One region of the Paraburkholderia bonniea genome, then DNA from elsewhere that is predicted to be linked to it. Evidence: predicted binding sites of a transcription regulator. Region 1 holds the regulator's gene; the other holds the start of a gene.

Region 1 (5,706 bases):
TGCTGAAGTACCAGCAGCTCTACCAAGCCAACAGCAAAGTGATTCAGGCCAGCTCGACCCTGTTTCAGACATTGCTGTCGGTTTTTTCGTGAGGAACTGAATCATGCGCATGTCCACCAGTGATTATTTTTCGCTCAACGTCAGCACGATGATGGACCAGCAAAGTTTGCTGGGGCAGATGTACCAACGGATAGCCAGCGGCATCAGCCTGAGCACACCCTCGGACGATCCACTCGGCGCAGCGCAAGCGGTGCAATTGAGCATGCAAGGCGCAGCGCTAGCGCAGTATTCGAACAACCAGAACACCGTGCTGTCCTCACTGCAAACCGAAGACACCACGCTGAGCAGCGTTAGCAACGTGCTGCAGAACATCAACACCTTGCTGGTGCGCGCCGGAGATGGCTCGCTGAACGACGGCAACCGCAGCGCGATTGCGACCGAGCTACAAGGGCTACGCAACCAGTTGATGACCCTGGCCAACGCCACCGACCCCCAAGGCAATTTTTTGTTTGCGGGCTTCAAGACCACGGCACAACCGTTTGCCATCGACGCCAGCGGCGCCGTGGCCTACAGCGGCGACACCGGCTCACGCGATGTGCAGGTTTCGGATACCCGCCAGATCGCTTCCAGCGATAACGGCGTACGCGTGTTCAACGGCGTTGCGGCGGTGGGCACGACCTCGATTCCAGCCGGCAATCCAGCGAATACCGGCAGCGGCACGATTGGCGGCGTTAGCACCAACAACGCAGCTGACCCAAGCAACGCACACGGATATCTGATTACGTTTTCCGGCACAGCACCGGCGATCACATACAGCGTGACCGACCAGACCACAGGCGTGACAGGCACACCACAGCCCTATACCGCTAGCGCGGGCATCACGCTGGGCGGCCAGAGCGTGACCATCACAGGCGACCCCGCTGCAGGCGACAGCTTTACCGTGACACCCGCGACCCAGGCCGGCACCGATGTGTTTGCCAATATTGATGACGTGGTGAAAGCACTTCAGTCCCCAACCGGCAGCCCAGCAGCGGTAGCGAACCTGACTAACGCGTTGAGCACAGGCATGGGCAAGCTGAAGAACACGATGAATAACGTCGTGACCGTGCAGGCATCGGTGGGCGGACGGGAACAGGAAATCATGGCGTTGCAGGCAGTGACGCAAACCAGCACGCTGCAAAACAAAAGCACGCTGGCGGATCTGACCACGACTAATTTGACCGCTGCGATTAGCCAGTATTCGTTGGCGCAGTTTTCACTTCAGGCGGCGCAGCAGGGCTTTATGAAAATCCAGGGTATGTCGCTGTTTGATTACATGGGGAATTAGGAGGGGGCTTGAGACAGCACGGTTGCATCAATATCGCTTGATCGGCGTAACCGTGTTTGTTCAACTTTTTTTGGGGGCCACCAGGCGACGTCTCCCCCCACTCAACAACGCGTTACCCGCTACCCCGCCGCCGCATCCGCGCTAACCCACGCGGCATCGCGCAAGCGGCCACGCAGACGCGCCACGGCCTGGCTGTGCAACTGGCACACACGCGATTCACTGACTTCCATCACCGCGCCAATCTCGCGCAGATTCATCCCGTGCTCGTAATACAGCGACATCAGCAGCTTTTCCCGCTCGGGCAAGCGTTCAATCGCTTCGACCAGCGCACCGCGCAAGCTCTCGTCGAGCAGCGCCGAAAGCGGGTCAGCCGGGTCCGAGCAATGGCGGTCCAAAAACGGTTCGTCGTCAGCAGAGCGGTCGAAGTCTTCGTAATAAATCAGCTGGCTGCCGTGCAGCTCCTGCAATAGCGCCTGATATTCGTTGAGCGGCATCTTCAGATGCCCGGCGATTTCGCTCTCGCTGGCCGCGCGTCCTTCGTGCTGTTCAACCTGTTGCACCGCCCGCTCCACCTCGCGCGAATTGCGTCGCAAGCTGCGCGGCAGCCAGTCGCTGCTGCGCAGCTCGTCGAGCATCGCGCCACGAATGCGCTGGCTCGCATAGGTTTCGAATTGCGCGCCCTGATCGTCCTTGTAGCGGCTCGCGGCATCTAGCAGCCCTATCATTCCCGCCTGGATCAAGTCATCCAGATCGACGCTCGCGGGCATTCTGGCCACCAGTTGCAAACCCAGCCGACGCACCAGCGGTGCGTACTGAGTCAGAACGTCGGCCTGGGAAATCTTCCCCTGAGCGTTGTACATCGTGCTCCCCTTCCTCTGGTTCTAGCGCTGGCCGTGCTGGGCTGATCCAGCGCGTGTCAGGCGTTCTATCAGGCGTGCTTGCTATCAAGCGTCAGACATCTCAGGCGTGCCGCGCAAAAGACTGCGCGAGAGGCGGCGGCGCGTTCACGCTCACCGCGCTGGCCGATGCCTCCACTGCAGGTGCCGCTAATGCATGGCGCTGCGGCCAGTGCGGTAACGCAGCGGCAAGCTGGCACAACGCACGCGCCGCCGCAGTCGAAGGAAATGCATCGACAAGGCAACGCGACAGCGTGAGTGCACGCCCCATTTGCGCATCAGCCGGAATATGACCGGCATCTTCAAGCGTGATGCCAAGGTAGCGTCCGGCCACCCCAGCGAGATTGTCGAAAGCGGTTTGCGCGTCGCGCTCACGCGGCACCTGGTTGGCCAGCAAGCGGAACTGCGCCAGCGCGTGCACGTAATGCAAACGTTTCAGGCAAGCGTAGGTTTCGGTGATCGCCACCGCGCCGACACGCGTCACCAGCATCACGTCATGCGCTTGCAACGCCAGATCCGACAACGTGCCGTGCGCCCCCAGTTGAGCGTCGATCAGCACGATATCGGCGTTGCCGCTCAGCAGCGCGATATCTATCGACGCCGCGAGCGAATGACGTGGTGCCGCGAGTAGCGCAAAGCCCAGCGCGTGACGCGCCACGGCCTGCTCCAGTGGAATCTCGCCGCGCACCACTGCAGCCGCCTGCGCCACACCACGCAGCCCGCCCAGCATCGCGCTGACCGAAATCCCAGCAACACTCTCATCGAGCACCAGCACTTCCTTGCCCTGCTGCGCAAGCGCCGCTGCCAGATTCACCACGGTGCTGGTGCTGCCAGCGCCGGGGGCCGCGCCGGTCACCGCGAGCACGCGCGTTTGCTGGCGCGCCAGCAAACGGCGCAAGCCCTCGGCCTGATCGGCGACGAATTTATCCAAAGCGAACCTCGTGCAAGCCAGACCCAGCGCGCGCAGCAGGATCAGATAGCAGCATCGGCAGATCGTCATCATCTGGCGCAAACGGCGAATGCTCACGCGGAATGCAAAACGCACTCTTGATCAGGAAAGGACTGGTAGCGACATACAGGTTCTCTGGAACCTTCTGTCCAGTCGAAACGTAATGCACTGGCAAGCGATAACGCATCACCGTATCGAGCGCGCTGCCAAGATGCGTGGCTTCATCGAGCTTGGTCAAAATGCAGCCCGCGAGCGGCTCGCTGTCTCCGGTGCTCTGACTCTGATAGGCCTGCACGACTTCGTTGAGGGTGTCGCCATGGCTCGTCGCGTTCAGCAGCAATAGCCGCTGCACGCGCTGCCCAGCGTTGCACAGCATCGCAATCTGCTCCGACACCAGCCGGTCACGCTGGCTCATGCCAATCGTGTCGATCAGCACGATGTGCTTGTTGCGCAGCTCGGCAAGCGCCAGTTGCAAATCAGCCGTGTCTTTCACTGCATGCACCGAAACACCCAGAATCCGGCCGTAAATACGTAACTGCTCATGGCCGCCGATGCGGTAACTATCGGTCGTCAGCAGCGCCACCTTGCTAGCGCCAAAGCGCATCACGCAGCGCGCCGCGAGCTTGGCCGTGGTGGTGGTCTTGCCTGCACCTGTCGGGCCCATCAGCGCGAACACCCCGCCGCGCTCCAGCAGCGCTTCTTCATCGGCCATCACCGGCAGATTGGTTTCGAGCACGGAGCGCACCCAGGCCAGCGCGGCATCCTGATGATCGACAGCAGGCAGCTTGTCCACCAGTTTGCGCACGAGCTGCGCAGAAAATCCGGCGGCAAAGAGCTGGCGCGCCAGCGCGGCATGCACCGGGCTGCGGCGTTGGCGTTCCGCCCATTGCAGACCAGCGAAATGCGTTTCCATCATTTCGCGCATTGACGCGAGTTCGTGCATCACCGTGTCGTTGACCACCTGCTCCATGCGCGTCTTGATCGCTTCGCTAACCGCAGCAGCGGCGTTCGGATGCAGGCCTTGGGGTGGGGTGGATGCGGTGGATGCGGTGGTGGTGGTGGTGGTGGATGCGGTAGCAGTAACGGCAGGTGGCGGCTCGCGGCGTAGCTCTTCGGCGGCCAGATGTTGCGCGGCGCGGCGCGCAGCGCTTTGCGCCGCCTCACGCGCCCAGGCCGGAGTTGCATGCGCGGCGGTGGTGGCAGCAGTAACCGTGGTGGTGGCGGTGGCACTCACACGCGGGCCTGGTGTGCCAAGGCCTTTGCGCGTCGCATCAGCCGGGCTCATCGAAGCGGCGCTTTTGCCGAAAGTGGGGGGTAGTGGCTCTGACGTTTGCGCCGTAACAACCGCTTGAGCCCCTTCGCGGGCAGAACTTGCTGCGCTGTATTCGCCGCGCCAGAAATTCGTTTCAGCTTGTGTGCGGGAGGGTTGGGCGGAATGCGATGCGCTGCCTTGTTCCGGCGCACGCTGGGCAACCGGTGCCGGTGCCTGGGACGGCACGGTGCTGCCAGACGAAGCGACTTCATCGCTCACCTCGACGCTCGCGCCAAACATCGACGAGAACACGTCAGGCATTTCACTGGCGTAGGGGTTCGGGCGCGCAGCGGCAACGGTGGCGGGAGTAGTGGAAGTGGTGGTGGTGGCGGTGGCGGTGCCAGCAGCAACAGCGGCAGAAGTTGTCACCCGCGCTGCGGCGGGGGGCGTCAGCGCGGCCAGATCGCTGTCGGCCAGCGCGACGATCTCGACCGAGCCATCGTCACGAGTCCGGTTCGACAGCACCACGGCATCGGCACCCAGGGCCTCGCGCACGAGGCGCAAAGCGTCGCGGCTCGTCGCCCCGACAAATTTACGAATGTTCAACCTGGCCTCCCGATGCGGTTGAGCGGGCCGGCAAAATACCGCTTCCCATGCACGGATTATTTCGCAGCGGCCTGCTCGACGATTGCCCGATCAGGGTGGAGAAAGGCAGGTAATTCGAGCAATTCAGCGCGTGGCCTGATGCATGCTGGGTGAGTGCTGGGTGAGCGCTGGGTGAGCGCTGGGTGAGCGCTGGATGAGCGCTGGATGAGTGCTGGATGAGTGCTGGGTGAGCGCTGGGTGAGCGCTGGGTGAGCGCTGGGTGAGCGCTGGGTGAGCGCTGGATGAGTGCCAAGTGAACGCCGAGCGAGCGGATGAATACCAAGCAAGCGCCGGGCAAATGCCAAACAGCACCCCGACACACACCCCGCGGCGTTACACCGTGCCCCCGCCACCACCCCCACCCCCGCCACCAATCAGCGTAGCGATCTTGATGGTGCGGCTATCCGGCACTTCGGCATACGACAGCACCTTCAGTTGCGGCAGGCTGCGCCGCAAAAAGCGCGCCAGCATCGGGCGTAACGCGTGCTGCACCAGCAGCACAGGCGGCAGCCCCATGTTCTGCTGATACATCAGCGCTTTTTGCGTTTCGTTCAGCAAGGTATGCGCCAGCCCCGGCTCAAGCCCAGGGTTCGGCCCGGTCGACAACGCTTGCGACAGCACCCGCTCCAGGCCGCTG
Region 2 (5,706 bases), 2.0 Mb from region 1:
GCTCCGATCGCATCCCCCTACAATCGCGTCTCTCTGCTGTTTCCGTTCCCCGATAGCTCAGTTGGTAGAGCGCCGGACTGTTAATCCGTAGGTCCCTGGTTCGAGCCCAGGTCGGGGAGCCAAAATTGCAATAGCCCGCTAAACGTATTCAACGTAACGGGCTTTTTTATGTAGAGAGCCGCTGCACCAGTTTCATTGTTGTTCCCCGATAGCTCAGTTGGTAGAGCGCCGGACTGTTAATCCGTAGGTCCCTGGTTCGAGCCCAGGTCGGGGAGCCAAAAATTCGAAGGCCCGCATTTTCATGCGGGCCTTTCTGTTTTGCGCGAGCACTTTCGCTGTGCTTTTGTTGTTTTTGTCTCCGTTTTTGTCACCGCCTTTGCCATTTTTGCCGCCCTGCTGCATCGGCCGATCTTGTTCAGCCGCAGTGCCAGCGCCGCTTCGCTGCACGCGCAATGCATCCTGAAAAACATCAGCGCTGGTATACGATGGCGCTTTTTCTCCGGGACCTCCGATGAAAACCACCCTGCTGCAACTACCGCTGGCCATCGCCGTCACGGCCCTGATGCTGCCGCTCGCACACAGTGAAGAGATCGCCAGCGTCAATACGAATTTCCGCGTCACCGGCTCAGACCGCGTCGTGGTCGAGGCTTACGATGATCCGCTGGTCGCAGGTGTGACCTGTTATGTCTCGCGCGCTCGCACCGGTGGCATCAAGGGCACGCTCGGACTGGCAGAAGATCCAACTGAAGCCTCGATTGCCTGCCGCCAGGTCGGCACGCTGCGCTTTAGCAGCCCGCTCAAGCAGCAAGCAGTGGTGTTCTCCGAGCGCATGTCGTTGATCTTCAAGGCGCTCCATGTGGTGCGCATCGTCGATGCCAAACGCAATACGCTCGTATATCTGACTTATAGCGACCGTGTCGTCACCGGCAGCGCGAAAAATAGTGTCACCGCCGTACCCGTTCCTGCTGAAACGCCCATTCCGCTGAAATAGCGCTGAGCACCGCAGTACTCACCGTTCACCGCGCACCGTTCACGCCTGACGTAGCACCTGCATCGCCGCTCACGCAGCGCATTCACTCATTTTTTGTTCAGGAATACCCCGTGCCGTCCACTTCCCCCGATCGCTGGCGCGAATTCACCGCAGGCGCACGCGATACGATCCCGATGCTCGTTGGTGCCGCACCGTTTGGCATGATCTTCGGCACCCTCGTCGCCTCGGGGCCGCTGCATCTATGGCAAGGGCAGTTGATGTCGCTCGCGGTATTCGCGGGCTCGGCTCAGTTCATCGCGCTCGGTCTGATCGCCAGTCATGCCAGCTTCGCCGTGATCCTCGCCACCACGCTGGTGATTAACCTGCGCCATGTGCTGTACAGCGCAACGCTCTCGCCTTATGTCGCACATTTGCCGATGCGCTGGCGCTGGGCCCTCGGCGGGCTGCTCACCGATGAGGTATTCGCCGTCGCCTGGGCTCACTACCGGCGGCATCCGCCTGGCCCGGTCAGCCCGTACTATTTCCTGGGCTCGGGCATCTCGATGTATCTCAACTGGCAAATCTGGACGCTCGCTGGCCTGCTGTTCGGGGCAGCGTTCCCGGGGCTGCAGTCACTCGGGCTGGATTTTGCCATGGTGGCCACCTTCATCGCCATTGTGGTGCCGCAACTCGTCGCCTTGCGCTATATCGCTGCCGCCAGCACGGCAGGTGCGCTGGCGTTCTTCTGGCAGGCGTGGCCGTACAAGCTCGGGCTGCTGGCTGCCGTGCTGGCAGGTGTGATCGTCGGCGTTGTGCTGTCCTGGCCACGCGCTACTCGTCCCGTCACGCCGGAGATCCCCTCATGAATTACGTCCTGTTGATTGCTGGCATGGCGCTCATCACCTGGCTAATTCGTGCAGCCGTGTTCGTGCTGGGCGAGCGGCTGGCGTTTCCCCCTCTGGTGCGCACGGCGCTCAGCTTTGTTCCGGTCACCGTGCTGACAGCGATCATCGTGCCGATGGTGGTGTCGCCGCATGGTGCGGGAGCTGAGCTGAACTGGCGCAATCCGCAACTGGTCGGTGCGCTGGCCGCGATGCTGGTGAGCGCCCTCACCCGCCGTCCGTTAGTCACGATTGCAGTTGGGCTCGCGGTGTTTTTCGCGTGGCAAGGCCTGGTGCTGCCGGTACTCAGTTGATAGCTGCGACATAACCGGATGTCTGCTGCAAGGCTGGCATCTGGCAGGCTCAAGTTTTTTCTGATCTGGCCGATATCCCATTGAAGTCAGCGCTTCGGGCCCGCAAGGCCCGAACTAGGGGGCGGGGCAGACATGCCGCGTGCAACGACCACCGGGAACAAGTTCATGGGCCAGATCACCCTGTCACTCAAAGACGAAATCATTACGTCGCTCCGCAAGGACTTCGAGGCTTTTGTGCGCGTCTCGCTCAAGCTCGATGCGCAATTCGCCACACCGTCGTTCGAAGATTTTCTGCGCGCCAAACTGCTGGATAACATGGTGCCGCTCACCGAGCATGCGGTGCAGCGCATGCTGCAAGGGGGCCACTATGCGTGGGCCAAGCGGACGCTCGACAAAGAATTCCCGGATATCGTCACGATCCTGATGCGCCAGGCAGGCGAGTTTGGCTTTGGCTTTGCCGCGCGCTCGGAGTGGACCCCTGAGATGCTCAGCCAGCACTGTCAGGAGTGGGCCGCGGCGATTGTCAATGAGGCGCAGGCGGAAGCCACGCTGATCGAACCGCTGGCGGCCCAGATCAAGCATTCCGTACAAGACATCCAGGCGCTGGAGGAAAGCATGCAAACCCCCGCCTGGCGGCTCTCGGAAGCGCTGCGCCAGCGCGTGTATGAAGCCCGCGTGGGATGCGAAACCAGCGTAGGCAGCACCGCCCGCGAAAAACTCGGGGAATTGCGCGGCCTGCTACGTCTGGGGGTGGCGCACGGCTTGTTCCAGAAGCAGGAAGCGCAGCAGGTGATGGAATATCTGCGGCTGCTCAAGCCCGAAATTTTTATCGAAGAGCCTTACGACATCTTCACGCGGCTGGCCGCGTGGCTACGGCAGTTATTCACCGCGCCGGCCCCGGCGAATCCGCGTTAGCGTGGAGCCTGATAGCGGGCTTCGGTCAGATGTGTGGCGTTTGCCCGAAAACGGGTCGTGGTGGCGATGCTGGTTGCGCACTGCATCGGCCTTGGCCCCGGCAAATCCGCACTAACGTGGAGCCTGATAGCGAGCCTCGGTCAGATGTGTGGCGTTTGCCCGTAAGCGGGTCGTGGTGGCGATGCTGGTTGCGCACTGCATCGGCCTTGGCCCCGGCAAATCCGCACTAGCGTGGAGCCTGATAGCGAGCCTCGGTCAGATACGTGTGGCGTTTGCCCGAAAACGGGTCGTGGTGGCGATGCCCGACACAGCCTGCAGCGGTTCAGCTTTTTGCTCCACCCTATGCCCGGCTTGCACAAAAATCTGCCCGGGCCGTCACCGGTCCCGGGCAGATTTTTTGCGGGCGCTCTTTCTGTGAGGATGAGCGCCCTAGTACCAGGCCAGCGGCTTATTGCACGCCAGGCGCTGACGGAGCAGGCATCTGGTCCGGTGCCTGCATCTGATCTTTCATCTCAGCTGTAGCGGCCTTTTTCTCGGTCTTGCGCTGCTTCTTCGCCTTGTTCACCTGCGCCTTGTATTTTTCTTTCGACGCATTCTTTGATGCGCGGTATTGCGCGTTGGCCTGGGCGTCAGCATTGCGTTTTTGCACAAGAGGGTCCGTTGAGCCTGGTGCGGTCAGCGGCTGTGGCGCGGGGGTGACGCCTGGTGTGCCAGGAGCCTGCATCGGTGCCATTGCGTCCGGAGCAGCGGCGGTCTGGGCGAAAGCGGCAGTGGTAGCCAGCACGGTCAGGGCAGTGCCAATCAGCAGCGAGCGAATCTGAGTCATGGGAAATCCTCTCTGTATGTTGTTGGACGCGGGCGGACTATCTGGCACCTACCGCATGCAGGCATACGTGCCTCGCCCGGTCAATGTAGGCCGCTGCGGTATGCAACGGGCCTTGTAGAGACTAGCCATTGGCCCGGGAAGTTCAGCGTCTGCACCAATCTGTTACTCAACGTTGCATTTCCTGACACGATGAAAAACGCCTGAAGCTCACCCCAAACCCGGCACAGGCTCGCCATTCAGGAGGCGTGGGCTTATGATGCGAACCCGCTCCCGGCTCTTCTTTCATGCAGTAACACACCATGCCTAACCTTCATTTCACGCTAACTGGCGATTACGTCGAACTACATAACCTGCTCAAGCTGACCGGTCTCGCTGACAGCGGCGGGTCAGCCAAGCTGCTGGTGGCAGCAGGTGAGGTCAAGGTCGATGGCCAAACCGAACGACGTAAAACCTGCAAGATCCGCACCGGCCAAGTCGTGCTGCTGGGCGATACCCGCATCGCGGTTCAGGAAGGCCCAGCGCCCAGTTGATTCGGTGGTTTGGCTCAGCGGTTTGACTCGGTGGTTTGACTCGGTGGTTTGACTCGGTGGTTTGACTCAGCGGTTTGACTCAGCGGTTTGACTCAGCGGTTTGACTCAGCGGTTTGACTCAGCGGTTTGACTCAGCGGTTTGACTCAGCGGTTTGACTCAGCGGTTTGGCTCAGCGGTTTGGCTCAGCGGTTTGGCTCAGCGGTTTGACTCAGCGGTTTGGCTCAGCGGTTTGGCTCAGCGGTTTGACTCAGCGGTTTGACTCAGCGGTTTGACTCAGCGGTTTGACTCGGTGGTTTGACTCAGCGGTTTGACTCAGCGGTTTGACTCAGCGGTTTGACTCAGCGGTTTGACTCGGTGGTTTGACTCAGCAGCCTTGACCCGGCGCTTCGGCCAACCGCACATGCAGCGACAGTGCCGCGCCGAAGCAAAAAGCGCTGCCAGCGCCGTTGATGGAATGCGGTGCGGCAGGGGCCGCACGCAGCACCGCTACCAGCGCCCCCCTCTGACGGCCCCTTCTCTCTTTGATTTGCACTTCTCCTTACCCGGCATCCAGCATGTCTCATACCCTCACTCGGCCTCCCACCTATGTGCGCCATGCAGTCGACACCACGCGGCTCGCAGCGCCGCTGGCCATCGCGCAACTGTCGCAGATGGCCATGGGCGTCACCGACACCATCCTGCTCGGCTCACTCGGCCCTGATGCCCTGGCAGCAGGCGGCCTGAGCGCGAATCTCTTTTTCGTCGTGGTCACGCTGCTGCAAGGCGTGTTGACCTCGGTCAGCGTCACGGTCTCGCATGCACGCGGCGCGCAGGCTGAAGGACGCGTGCCGCATATCTACTGGACCGGGCTGGTGCTGTCAGTGTTGCTGTCGATCCCCGCGTTCGCACTGCTGTCCTTCGCCACGCCGATTCTGCTGGCGTTGGGTGAGCCGCCACTGCTGGCGCACAACATCGGCGAATACTGCGCTGTGCTGCGCTGGGGCACGCTGGGCAGCCTGATCGGGATTGGCCTGATGCGCTCGTTTTTGCCCGCGATTGGGGCGGCAAAGCGCCTGCTGTGGGTTTCGCTCGCCGGGGTCGGGGTCAACGCGTTTCTGAACTATGGCCTGATCCATGGCAAGTTCGGCTTGCCGCACATGGGTTTCCTGGGCTCGGCGATGGCCACGATGATTACGATCTGGCTCACGGCGATCGTGCTGGTGGCCTGGCTGCATCTGCGGCCACGTTATCGTCATTACGTCACGGCGCAACGGCCCAGCATGCAAATGA

The links. Region 1 encodes FliA, which starts transcription of late flagellar genes. Its sites were predicted from a motif close to CTAAAGTTTNNNNNNNNNNNGCCGNTA; they were not measured.
Region 2: the regulator FliA is predicted to act here: its motif matches at 2,214-2,240, upstream of GH656_RS10660 (DUF4088 family protein).

Annotation. Positions count from the first base shown of each region.
Region 1 covers NZ_QPEQ01000001.1:382,129-387,834, reverse strand. Annotated here, with positions in the region: gene flgK (flagellar hook-associated protein FlgK) at 1-92, shown strand, start outside; gene flgL (flagellar hook-associated protein FlgL) at 104-1,327, shown strand; gene GH656_RS01635 (RNA polymerase sigma factor FliA) at 1,447-2,187, opposite strand; gene GH656_RS01630 (MinD/ParA family ATP-binding protein) at 2,288-3,154, opposite strand; gene flhF (flagellar biosynthesis GTPase FlhF) at 3,147-5,030, opposite strand; gene flhA (flagellar biosynthesis protein FlhA) at 5,403-5,706, opposite strand, start outside.
Region 2 covers NZ_QPEQ01000001.1:2,411,357-2,417,062, forward strand. Annotated here, with positions in the region: tRNA gene GH656_RS10635 (tRNA-Asn) at 47-122, shown strand; tRNA gene GH656_RS10640 (tRNA-Asn) at 203-278, shown strand; gene GH656_RS10645 (CreA family protein) at 563-991, shown strand; gene GH656_RS10650 (AzlC family ABC transporter permease) at 1,165-1,836, shown strand; gene GH656_RS10655 (AzlD domain-containing protein) at 1,833-2,165, shown strand; gene GH656_RS10660 (DUF4088 family protein) at 2,331-3,080, shown strand; gene GH656_RS10665 (hypothetical protein) at 3,529-3,906, opposite strand; gene GH656_RS10670 (RNA-binding S4 domain-containing protein) at 4,206-4,436, shown strand; gene GH656_RS10675 (MATE family efflux transporter) at 4,992-5,706, shown strand, end outside.